Regions from separate parts of the Streptomyces sp. SAI-127 genome, predicted to be linked through region 1. Evidence: riboswitches for the same ligand, from Rfam matches in the RefSeq annotation. Region 1 holds a riboswitch; each other region holds the start of a gene.

What was found. Region 1 has a riboswitch for cyclic di-AMP ahead of M2157_RS19485 (C40 family peptidase). Riboswitches for the same ligand answer to the same signal wherever they lie in the genome.
Positions count from the first base shown of each region.
Region 2: linked by a shared signal. The riboswitch ahead of M2157_RS27830 (transglycosylase family protein) and the one ahead of M2157_RS19485 (C40 family peptidase) in region 1 are both predicted to bind cyclic di-AMP.
Region 3: linked by a shared signal. The riboswitch ahead of M2157_RS13770 (M23 family metallopeptidase) and the one ahead of M2157_RS19485 (C40 family peptidase) in region 1 are both predicted to bind cyclic di-AMP.

Region 1 covers NZ_JARXYJ010000001.1:4,301,552-4,305,540, reverse strand. The annotation lists gene M2157_RS19490 (tellurite resistance/C4-dicarboxylate transporter family protein) at 1-856, opposite strand, end outside; gene M2157_RS19485 (C40 family peptidase) at 960-2,093, opposite strand; cyclic di-AMP (ydaO/yuaA leader) riboswitch at 2,102-2,270, opposite strand; gene M2157_RS19480 (ScyD/ScyE family protein) at 2,533-3,612, shown strand; gene pcrA (DNA helicase PcrA) at 3,676-3,989, shown strand, end outside.
Region 2 covers NZ_JARXYJ010000001.1:6,059,705-6,063,693, forward strand. The annotation lists gene M2157_RS27820 (cytochrome P450) at 1-1,111, shown strand, start outside; gene M2157_RS27825 (transglycosylase family protein) at 1,304-2,284, shown strand; cyclic di-AMP (ydaO/yuaA leader) riboswitch at 2,444-2,687, shown strand; gene M2157_RS27830 (transglycosylase family protein) at 2,691-3,368, shown strand; gene eno (phosphopyruvate hydratase) at 3,661-3,989, shown strand, end outside.
Region 3 covers NZ_JARXYJ010000001.1:3,025,101-3,029,089, reverse strand. The annotation lists gene M2157_RS13780 (pitrilysin family protein) at 1-670, shown strand, start outside; gene M2157_RS13775 (pitrilysin family protein) at 667-2,055, shown strand; cyclic di-AMP (ydaO/yuaA leader) riboswitch at 2,247-2,413, shown strand; gene M2157_RS13770 (M23 family metallopeptidase) at 2,427-3,179, shown strand; gene M2157_RS13765 (GntR family transcriptional regulator) at 3,368-3,989, shown strand, end outside.

The DNA.
Region 1 (3,989 bases):
CGTCGGCGGCGACCGACAGGGTCGCCACCGCGGTCATGCCCATGGGGAACACGGTGGCCCAGCGGCGCGCGTCGTAGCGCGGGCGCGGGCGTACGAACTCGGCCACCAGCAGTACGGCGTACCAGGCCAGGCCGAGCACCAGCAGCGCCACGGTCACCGCACGCAGGACGCCGCGGTCGTCGTCGTTCCACAGGTACAGGCGCGCGCTGTCGGCGGCGATCAGCTGCGCGCCGGCGAGCGCCGAGAGGGCGAGCGCGCCGCCCGCGATCCACTGGTCGCCCGGCCCCTCCAGCACCTGGCGCGGGTCGAAGCGGAAGAGCGCGACGCCGTAGAGGACCAGGCCGAGCCAGAACAGTACGAGCGCCGAGTGCGCAAGCCATGCCGCCGACTCGGCAGCGGCGAGCGTGGCGCCGAGGACCGCGAGGCCCTGGGTGGCCACACAGCCGAGGAACACCCCGCCGGGCATCCGCCGCTTCCAGTTCCCGACGACGAGCACGATCAGCACCGGCCACAGCAGCGCGGACAGTGCCAGCAGTGCCTCGGCGAGGGTCTGCCGGCCGAGCGCGGAGAAACGGGTGCCGAGCACGGTGGTCGCCGCCACGGCCGTCAGGGCGCCCGGTGTCCCGGCGTCCGCGAACCATCGCGCGCGCTCCCGCAGCAGTCGTAGGGCGAAATCGGCGGCCAGCCCCAGCCAGGCCGCGCAACCGAGCACCAGGGCGATCCGGGACAGCGTCTCGTAGCCGGTCAGATGCAGCCCGACCGACACGATGCCGGTCGCCATCACGGCGGCCCCGGCCGCGGGCGGGCGCTGCGTCCACCGGACGCGCAGGGGAGAGTGCGGAGAGGTGCCGGACATGTGCCGATGCTAGGAAGCTCAGCGTGCCGTGCCGGCGGGACGCGCACGCGCGCGGGCGGAAAGAGCCGAAATACGCCCGCGCGCTTGTCGTGACCGGCGTGCCTCAGGCCGGGCGCACCACGCTGTGGATCGCCGACTCGCCGTCGTAGTAGATCGACTCCTCGCGGACGTACGCGCCCGGCTTGGGGGCGTGGATCATCATGCCGTTGCCGATGTAGAGGCCGACGTGGCTGATGTCGTCGTAGAAGAAGACCAGGTCACCGGGCTGAGCGTCGGCGAGGGAGACCGTGGTGCCGGCGTTGACCTGGTCGTAGGTGACGCGGGGGAGGTCGACGCCGGCGGCCTTCCAGGCGGCCTGGGTGAGGCCTGAGCAGTCGTAGGAGTCGGGCCCGGTGGCGCCCCAGACGTACGGCTTGCCGATCTGCGCGCGGGCGAAGGCGAGGGCCTTGGCGGCCTTGGTGGCATACGAGGAGTCGGTCGGCGTCGACGTGCTCTCCTGCGGGGCGGTGGCCTCCTGCGCGGCCTCCGCCGCCGCTGCCTGCTGCTGCGCCAGCTCCGCCGCCTTGCGGGCCGCCTCCTCCTGCTTCTGCTTCTCGATCGCCGCGAGGCGCGCCTTCTCCTGGGCCGTCAGCTCCGACAGGATCTCGCGCGCGTCGGAGAGCTTCTTCTGGACGGTCGCCTTGGCCGTCTTCAGGTCGCTCTGCGTCTCGGTGAGCGTCTGAAGGCTCTGGGAGGCCTCCTGACGCTTCTTCATCGTCGCGGACTGCTCGGAGACGTAGTCGTCGACCGCGCCCTTCTGGCGGTCCGTCAGACGCGCCATCAACTGCGTCTCGTCGAAGTAGTCCTGCGGAGTGTCGGCGAGCAGGAAGGTCGCCGTGCCGGAGGCCCCGGCGCCGGTGCGGTACTGGGCGGCGGCGAAGGAACCGAGCTCCTCCCGCGCCTGGTTGAGCTTCTGGGTGCGCTGGGCGACGTCGTCGAGGAGCGTGTCGACCTGCTTGCGCTGCTTGGCCGTCTTCTCCTTGGCCGCGTTGTAGTTGTCGGTCGCCGACTCGGCCTGGCGGTAGAGGTCGTCGACCTTCTTCTCCACCTCTTCGAGACTCGGCCTGTCATCGGCCGGCGCGGCGTTCGCCGACTGGGACAGCAGGGCCACGGAGGTGAGGGCGGCCGTCGCGAGGGCCGGGGTCCGTATGCCTGCTACGCGCGTACCCACAGGACGCGACTTGCGGTGCGACGCCAAGGGAGGCGACTCCTTCCGTGCTCCGCCTGCCGAGTTAGCTGTCGGGTTCGGGCGGCATGCTTCGGAAGGTTTGCCCTACGGCGCTCCCTGCGCGGGAGTCGGCCGATTCACCCCAGGTATCGGTGGGTCCCCGGCTCCGGGCGCGCGGCGGCGCTGCGGACTCGGCGGAGGCCGTGCGGCCCGGCGACGTTCGCCGGTGGGGGTCGTACGGCCTGCCCGAACGGTAGCCAACGGGTGTGGCCCCTGTGAAGGTTGATGTTCGATATGCCCGATACATTTTCGTGACCTTGGCCTCGTGCATAGCTCCACGTGGTCAATCCGGAGTGATCTGCAACGACTTGTGCGTATTTTCGCCGGAGTGACGGCGTCCGCCCGCTTCGTGGGTCTAACTTCCAGCCAACCGCGGTGGGGTGCCGCGGCCGGTGGGAGGGGTACGGCCATGAGGATGCGCACAGGACTCGTCGTCGCCACGTCGGTCGCGCTCGCCGCCGCCGCGGGAATCGCGCCCGCGACAGCGACAGCGGGGCACGGCGGAGGCAAGCCGGTGATCCGCGTGATCGCCAAGGGCCTCGACAACCCGCGCCAGCTCTCCTACGACGACGGGCATCTGTACGTCGCCGAGGCGGGCCGGGGCGGCAGGAAGTGCGTCGGCGAGGGCCCCGAGGGGCCGACCTGCGTCGGACTCAGCTCCGCCGTCACCAAGATCTACTGGGACGGGGGCGCGTGGAAGCACCGCCGGGTGGTGCAGGGGCTTCCCTCGGGCGCCGCCCCCGACGGCGGCTTCGCGACCGGCGTGGACGGCGTCTCCGCGCTCCACGGCGAGGTCTGGGGCGTCGAGACCTACGCCCCGCCGGAGGCCGGGGTGCCGACGAAGCCGCCGTGGAACGCGCTCGGCAAGCTGCTGCGCGTCGGCCACGGCACGGCGCGGATCGCCGCGGACATCACCGCCGTGGAACTGAAGTACAACCCGCACAAGGCGTCGGTGGAGTCCAATCCGTACGCCGTCCTCGCCCTCCCCGACGGCCGCCGGATCGTCGCGGACGCGGCCGGGAACGACCTGGTCGTCGTCTCGCCGCACGGCAAGGCGCGGCCCTTCACGGTCTTCCCGGACCACGACGGGAACCAGTCCGTCCCGACGTCCCTGGCGCTCGGCCCCGACGGCAAGCTCTACGTCGGCGAACTGAACGGCGAGGCGGCGAAGCCCACCGCGCGCGTGTGGCGCGTCGACCCCTGGACCGGCAAGATCCTCGGCTGGAAGTCCGGCTTCGGCTCGATCACGGGCCTCGCCTTCAGCGACGACGGCGGGATGTACGTCAGCCAGCTCTTCGCCGGCGTCGTGACCAAGGTCTCGCACGGCAAGCGCACGAACGTGAAGGTGCCGTTCCCGGCGGGCGTCGCCGTCGACTCGTACGACGGCAAGGTCTACGTCTCGGCCTGGTCGATCGCGGACCGTGACGGGACGGTTCTGGAGGGCAGGAAGACGCCGGGCGGCCAGGTCTGGAAGATCATCGGCTTCTGATCCGAGTGGATGTTCTCGGGGCGGCGGCGGTGTGTCAGTGGGGCACCCTAGACTCGGAGAGCGATGAGCAGCCTCTTTGACGACAGCTTCCTGGCGGACCTCCAAGCCCCTCGGGCCCATGGGGAAGAACCGCCGCCGCCCGAGGACGAGCACGTGCCGGAACCCGTTCCGGACGATCTGTTCGGTGGGAAGTTCGACGTGCCCCCGGACCGGGACGCGTACTACCGCGACGGCGCCCCCCGCCCGGTGGTGGACCCGGCCGCGCTCCTGGACGGGCTGAACGAGAACCAGCGCGCGGCCGTGGTGCACTCCGGCACCCCGCTGCTCATCGTGGCCGGCGCCGGCTCCGGCAAGACCCGGGTACTCACCCACCGCAT
Region 2 (3,989 bases), 1.8 Mb from region 1:
CGATGCCAAGCAGGCCCTCGCCGACCAGCGGCTCAGCAAGAACCCGGCGCACCACGACGAGCCCGCGCACGCCAAGGGCAAGACCGGTATCCCGGGGGAGCGCAAGGCGGAGCTGATGACGCATCTGCTGAACATCGACCCGCCGGACCACACCAGGCTCCGACGGCTCGTCAGCAAGGCGTTCACGCCCAGAAGGGTCGCCGAATTCGCGCCGCGGGTGCAGGAGTTGACCGACCGCCTCATCGACGGGTTCGCCGCCACCGGCACCGCCGACCTCATCCATGACTTCGCCTTCCCGCTCCCCATCTACGCGATCTGCGACCTGCTCGGCGTCCCCCGAGAGGACCAGGACGACTTCCGGGACTGGGCCGGCATGATGATCCGCCACGGAGGGGGCCCGCGGGGCGGGGTCGCGCGGTCCGTGAAGAAGATGCGCGGCTATCTCGCCGAGCTCATCCACCGCAAGCGGGAAGCACTGCCCGACGAGCCGGCCCCGGGCGAGGACCTCATCTCCGGGCTGATCCGCGCCTCCGACCACGGCGAGCACCTCACCGAGAACGAGGCCGCCGCGATGGCCTTCATCCTTCTGTTCGCCGGCTTCGAGACCACCGTCAATCTCATCGGGAACGGCGTGTACGCCCTCCTCACCCACCCCGAGCAGCGGAGTCGGCTGCAGAAGTCCCTGGCCGACGGGGAAAGAGGCCTGCTGGAGACCGGTGTGGAGGAGCTCCTGCGGTACGACGGTCCGGTCGAGCTGGCCACCTGGCGGTTCGCCACCGAACCCCTGCGGATCGGCGGTCAGGACATCGCAGCCGGCGACCCGGTGCTCGTCGTGCTCGCGGCGGCGGACCGGGATCCCGAGCGGTTCGCAGACCCCGATGTGCTCGATCTGTCCCGCCGTGACAATCAGCACCTCGGTTACGGCCACGGCATCCACTACTGCCTCGGTGCCCCGCTCGCCCGCCTGGAGGGGCAGACCGCGCTCGCCACCCTCCTCACCCGTCTCCCGGACCTGCAACTCGCGGTGGATTCAGCCGATTTGCGCTGGCGTGGGGGGCTCATCATGCGTGGACTGCGTACTTTGCCCGTGGAGTTCACGCCCGTCCGGTAATCGACCGAGGGGTCCGGCCTATCCCCGCGCGGGGCCGCGTAAACATGACGCGCCCTCAAGTCTGTGATCTTCACGTGATCTACGCGGCATTAACTTGTGACAAGTGATCGAATCCCTATACGTTCACGGACCAGCGCGGTGCCCTGCAACACCGGCCGCGCAGGTCCCTGCTCTCTCGGGAAAGGTCCCCGCATGCTCTCCGGGAACGGTCGTCACCGTCGCCCCCGTCAGGCTCCGGCTCTCCTCGTCGCGGCCGGTGTGACGGGATCCGCCATCGCGATCCCACTGCTCGGAGCGACCGGAGCGAGCGCCGCCACCGGCACCACCTGGGACCGGGTCGCGGAATGCGAGAGCGGCAGCTCCTGGAGCGCGAACGACGGCAACGGCTACTACGGCGGCCTCCAGATGTCCCAGGAGAACTGGGAGAAGTACGGCGGCCTCGAATACGCCAGGACCGCTGATCTGGCCAGCCGTAACCAGCAGATAGCCGTGGCCGAGAAGCTTCTCGCGGACCAGGGCATCGCCGCATGGCCGACCTGCGGTCTGCTCGGCGGTCTCAGCAAGGACTCGAGCTCGGCCGATGTCGACACGGGTGTGGAGAGCGGGACGCCCTCGGCCTCGGCGTCCGGCTCGTCGGATTCATCCGATTCATCCGGTTCCTCCAACTCATCAGGCTCCGAAAAGTCTTCCGGTCTGCTCGACGCGCTGGACGGTTCGTCCGCGACTCCCTCGCCATCGGCCACCCCTTCCGGCAATGGCGATGGTTCCGCCAAGTCGGACAAAAAGAACTCTTCGGGTTCCGAGGGATCCGCCACGGAAGAAGCGCAGCGTTCCGACAGCTCGCCCGTGGTGAGCCCGGAAGAGGATGAAGCGGACAAGTCGTGGCAGGAGGGCAGCTCTTCGGCCCTCGTGGACGTCGGCGCACTCGGCTCCGGCAAGCACCGGGGCGGCAGCGCCGAGGAGGTCGCGACGAAGAGCACGGCCTCCTCCGCGGCCGGCCGGCACGCCGCCCGCACCTACACCGTCCAGGAGGGCGACTCCCTCGCCTCCATCGCCGACTCCCTTGGCCTCGACGGCGGATGGCGCGCCCTCTACGCCGAGAACAAGGACCGCATCGGGGCCGACCCGAGCAACATCGTCGCCGGTCAGACGCTCGACACAGGGGCTGAATAGGGCTGAAAAGCCCAGAAAAACAGCGGGAGTTCGCGTCACACTTCGCACTGAATGTCCACTTTGGTGAAAGTGTGGGATGAGTCTCAGAAGCCCTGATCGTCTTTGAATTTCCGCCGAGCGCGTGTCTACGGTCGTCACCGCTCGGCAACCCGAGCCCCGTCTGTCGCAACGCCGAATCCTGCCAGCGGCCGTACGGGAACAGTCGTCGCGTCAAGCGCCGTAGGCAGGAGCGGGGGACCCAAGGTAAGTGCCGGGTCCGGCAGCAGAGGCCTCACGGGGTCTCACGGTCGAAAGGCCGCCGGAACCGGCTTGGGGTGAAGCCGCGCACCGCAGGGTGCGCGACCGGGCAACTCAACCGGCCCGAACCCGACAGCTCACCTCGCAGGCGTCGGTGAGGGGATCCACCATGCTGTTTTCGGGCAAGGGCAAGCACCGTCGTCCGTCCAAGGCCACCCGCGCCGCCGCGCTCGCCGGTGTCACCGGTGTCGCCATCGCCGCCCCGCTGATGGCGGCCGGCAACGCCTCCGCCGCCACCGCCTCCGAGTGGGACACCGTCGCCCAGTGCGAGTCCGGCGGCAACTGGTCCATCAACACCGGCAACGGTTACTACGGCGGTCTGCAGTTCTCGGCCTCCACCTGGGCCGCCTACGGCGGCACGCAGTACGCCGCGCAGGCCAACCAGGCCAGCAAGTCCCAGCAGATCGCCGTCGCCGAGAAGGTCCTCGCCTCGCAGGGCAAGGGTGCCTGGCCGGTCTGCGGCACGGGCCTGTCCAGCGCCACCTACAGCGGCGGCAGCAGCTCGTCCTCCTCCGGCAGCTCGAACACGAGCAGCCGTTCGACCGAGGAGCAGAGCGCGTCCCGTTCGACCGACCGCCCGGCGGCCAAGAAGACCGTCACCACCCCGACCGGCAAGAAGGTCAAGAAGGGCGACGGCGAGTACAAGGTCGTCAAGGGTGACACCCTCAGCTCGATCGCCGAGAAGCACAAGGTCAAGGGCGGCTGGCAGAAGCTGTTCAAGCTGAACAAGGACATCGTCACCGACGCCGACTTCATCTACCCGGGCCAGCAGCTGCACCTGAAGTAAGACCCAGCTGAACCACAGCGCCCTCACATCCGTGTCCTTCACGATGAAGGCCTCGTGAGGGTCCCCCCGTCCCCACGGGCTCCCCGCTCCGGTGCGTGTTCCCCCGTACGCACCGGGGCGGGGTTTTTTCATGCGCCGCCACCGGGACGTCTTTGTTCAGTTCAGAAACAATTTACTCTCGGTTCTGTCCACGGGGCGGTCCACACGGTGGCCGATCCCCCGGAGCCGGTTAGGCTCGGTCTCGCAGAACCCACCGCGGTCCCGGCGGACCGTGTCACACCCCAAGAAGGAGATGCTCGTGCCGTCCATCGACGTCGTCGTAGCCCGGGAAATCCTGGACTCCCGAGGCAACCCCACGGTCGAGGTCGAGGTCGGCCTCGACGACGGCAGCACGGGTCGTGCCGCCGTCCCGTCCGGTGCCTCCACGGGTGCCTTCGAGGCCATCGAGCTCCGCGACGGTGACCCGAACCGCTACCAGGGCAAGGGTGTCGAGAAGGCCGTCCTCGCCGTCATCGAGCAGATCGGCCCGGAGCTGGTCGGCTACGACGCCACCGAGCAGCGCCTGATCGACCAGGCGATGTTCGACCTGGACGCCACCGACAACAAGGGCTCGCTCGGCGC
Region 3 (3,989 bases), 1.3 Mb from region 1:
CGGCGAGCAGCTGCGCGAGGTCGTCGAGGAAGAGGTCCCGGCCCGCGCGCTGATGGCGGCCTACCGGCTTCCGCACGACGGCACACGCGCGTGCGACGCGGCCGACCTCGCCCTCACCGTCCTGGGCGGCGGCGAGTCCTCCCGCCTCTACAACCGGCTCGTACGGCGCGACCGTACGGCCGTCGCGGCCGGCTTCGGCCTGCTGCGCCTGGCCGGTGCGCCCTCCCTGGGCTGGCTCGACGTGAAGACCTCCGGTGACGTCGAGGTACCGGTCATCGAGGCCGCCATCGACGAGGAGCTCGCCCGGTTCGCCGAGGAGGGCCCCACGGCCGAGGAAATGGAGCGCGCCCAGGCCCAGTTGGAGCGCGAGTGGCTGGACCGGCTCGGCACCGTCGCGGGCCGCGCCGACGAACTGTGCCGCTACGCCGTCCTGTTCGGCGACCCGCAGCTCGCCCTCACCGCCGTACAGCGCGTCCTGGAGGTGAGCGCCGAGGAGGTCCAGGCGGTCGCCAAGGCCAAGTTGCGCCCCGACAACCGCGCGGTGCTCGTCTACGAGCCCACCTCCCCGGCCGAGATCGCCCAGAGCGCCGAGGACGCAGAGGGCGCCGAAGACCCGGAGTCCGCGGCCACCGTGGAAGCCACCGACGAGAACGAGGAGGCGGCCAAGTGACCGAGCTCGCCGCGATGGAATTCCACCCGCAGCCGCAGGCGGGCGAGCCCAAGGTATGGGCCTTCCCTGCCCCCGAGCGCGGGACGCTCGACAACGGCCTCACCCTCCTGCGCTGCCACCGCCCCGGCCAGCAGGTCGTCGCCGTCGAGGTGCTCCTGGACGCACCCCTGGACGCCGAGCCGGCCGGCCTGGACGGCGTCGCCACGATCATGGCGCGCGCCTTCTCCGAGGGCACCGACAAGCACTCCGCCGAGGAGTTCGCCGCCGAGCTGGAGCGCTGCGGCGCCACCCTCGACGCGCACGCCGACCACCCGGGCGTCCGCCTCAGCCTCGAAGTGCCGGCCTCCCGCCTCGCCAAGGCGCTCGGTCTGCTCGCCGACGCCCTCAGGGCGCCCGCGTTCGCGGACAGCGAGGTCGAGCGGCTCGTCCGCAACCGCCTGGACGAGATCCCGCACGAGCTGGCCAACCCGTCCCGCCGCGCAGCCAAGGAGCTCTCCAGGGAGCTGTTCCCGGCCGACTCGCGCATGTCGCGCCCGCGCCAGGGCACCGAGGAGACGGTCGAGAACATCGACTCCGCTGCCGTGCGCGGCTTCTACGAGAAGCACGTGCGCCCCGCCACCGCGACCGCCGTGGTGGTCGGCGACCTCACCGGCATCGACCTGGACGCCCTGCTCGGCGACACCCTCGGTTCCTGGACCGGCTCCACGGGCCGGCCGCGGCCGGTGCCACCGGTGACCGCCGACGACACCGGCCGGGTCGTCATCGTGGACCGCCCCGGCGCCGTCCAGACGCAGTTGCTGATCGGCCGCATCGGCGCCGACCGGCACGCACGCGTGTGGCCCGCGCAGGTGCTCGGCACGTACTGCCTCGGCGGCACCCTCACCTCCCGCCTGGACCGTGTCCTGCGCGAGGAGAAGGGCTACACCTACGGTGTGCGCTCGTTCGGTCAGGTCCTCAGGTCCGCCCCGGACGGTTCGGGCGCCGCGATGCTCGCCATCAGCGGCTCCGTCGACACCCCGAACACCGGTCCCGCCCTGGACGACCTGTGGAAGGTGCTGCGCACGCTCGCCGAAGGCGGCCTCACCGACGCCGAGCGCGATGTCGCCGTCCAGAATCTCGTCGGGGTGGCGCCGCTCAAGTACGAGACCGCGGCGGCCGTGGCGAGCACGCTGGCCGACCAGGTCGAGCAGCACCTGCCGGACGACTACCAGGCGACCCTGTACCAGCAGCTCGCCGCGACGGGCACCGTCGAGGCCACCGCGGCCGTCGTGAACGCCTTCCCGGTGGACCGGCTGGTGACGGTCCTGGTCGGCGACGCGGCCGCCATCAAGGAGCCCGTCGAGGCCCTCGGCATCGGCGAAGTCAAGGTCGTGACGGCCGAGTAGAGGCACCCGACCTCAGGGGCCCTGGTGACGCAAGCGCCACCAGGGCCCTCGGATGTCCGAATTGGGCAGGAGGTTGCCTGTCTGCCCTGTGGGATGCGCTACAAAAGCCGTGATCCGTTTGGGGATTGAAAGTGGCCCCGCTTAGCGTCCTCTGGGCTGTCCGTCAGGCACTGCGCCGCGCCCGCGGCACCGGACAGTCATCGCCGAGTCCCCGCATGGCGCGAGCCAGGGGAGCCGGGGACCCACGCAACACGTCCCTGGGGTGAATCGGACGCCCGCGCGAGCCGCGAGGGAGTCCGTAGGAGACCTTCCTGCTCCGAACCCGTCAGCTAACCCGGTAGGCGAGAAGGAAGGAAAGGACCAGCCACCACATGGCGTTCACCTGCGCCACCGGGAAGCACCGTCGTCCCAGCCGCATGAAGCGCACCACCGCCCGCGCGGCAGGCGTCGCGGCCCTCGCCACCACCGGCGTCATCGGCACCATCGCCGCCCCCGCACTCGCCGCCGACAACTCCGTCGAGCAGACCGGCCTCATGCCCGTCGTCAGCGCCGGCGACTCCCTCGCCGATCAGCTCGACGCCCAGGCCGCCGCCCAGGCCCAGGCCGCCGCGCAGAAGAAGGCGGCGGCGGAGGCCAAGAGGAAGGCCGAGGCCCGGGCCAAGGAGGAGCGCGAGGCCAAGGAGCGCGCCGCCCGTGCGGCCGAGCGCAAGCGCCTCAACAGCTTCGTCGTCCCGATCTCCGGCTCCTACATCTCGACCGGCTACAAGTCCGGCGGCTCCCTGTGGTCGTCCGGCAGCCACACCGGTGTCGACTTCCACGCCGCGAGCGGCACTTCCGTGCACGCGGTCGGCCGCGGCACGGTCGTGGAGGCCGGCTGGGGCGGGTCGTACGGCAACGAGATCGTGATCAGGATGGCCGACGGCACGTACACCCAGTACGGCCACCTGTCGTCCATCGGCGTCTCGGTCGGCCAGTCGGTCACCCCGGGCCAGCAGATAGGAGTGTCCGGCGCGACCGGCAACGTCACCGGCCCGCACCTGCACTTCGAGGCGCGCACCACCGCCGAGTACGGCTCGGACATCGACCCCGTCGCCTACCTGCGCTCGCACGGCGTGAACGTCTGACGACCCACGGCGCGATCTCCGCGAGGCCCCGGCTCCCCGAGCCGGGGTTTCGTCGTTTCCGTCGCCCCGTTGTCCAAAAAATATCCTCGGATTCCGGTCTGCCGTCGGAAATTCCCGTCCATTGCAATAGAGTCACTGAACACACGTCAATCGGCGACGTTTCACGGGGATTAAGACGGAGGTCGGACATGCGTATTCCGGCGCACTCGGTATGCACGGCGATCCGGGACGACATCGTCGCTGGTGTCTACGAGCGCGGCAGCCGGCTCACCGAGGAACTGCTCGCCCGCCGCTACGGCGTTTCCCGTGTCCCGGTCCGGGAGGCCCTGCGCACCCTGGAGGCCGAGGGCTTCGTGGTGACGCGGCGGCACGCGGGCGCGTGCGTTGCCGAACCGTCCGAGCAGGAGGGTGCCGACCTGCTGGAGATGCGGATGCTCCTCGAGCCGCTCGGCGCCTCCCGGGCCGCCCAGCGCCGCACTGAGGCCCATCTGAAGGTGCTGCGCGGCCTGGTCCGGCTGGGCCAGGAGCGGGCCAGGAGGGGCAACAGCGAGGATCTGCGCTCTCTGGGGGGCTGGTTCCACGAGACGCTCGCCCAGGCCTCCGGCAGCCCCGCGCTGACCTCGATGCTGACCCAGCTGCGGCACAAGATCGCCTGGATGTACGTCGTGGACGCGCCGGCCAACCCCGCGGAGTCCTGGGCCGAGCACGGCGCGATCGTGGATGCGGTGGCGCGCGGGGACGGCGAGCGCGCGCGGGCGATCACGGCGCTGCACACCGAGCGCTCGGGCGCGGTGCACCGGCTGCGGTTCG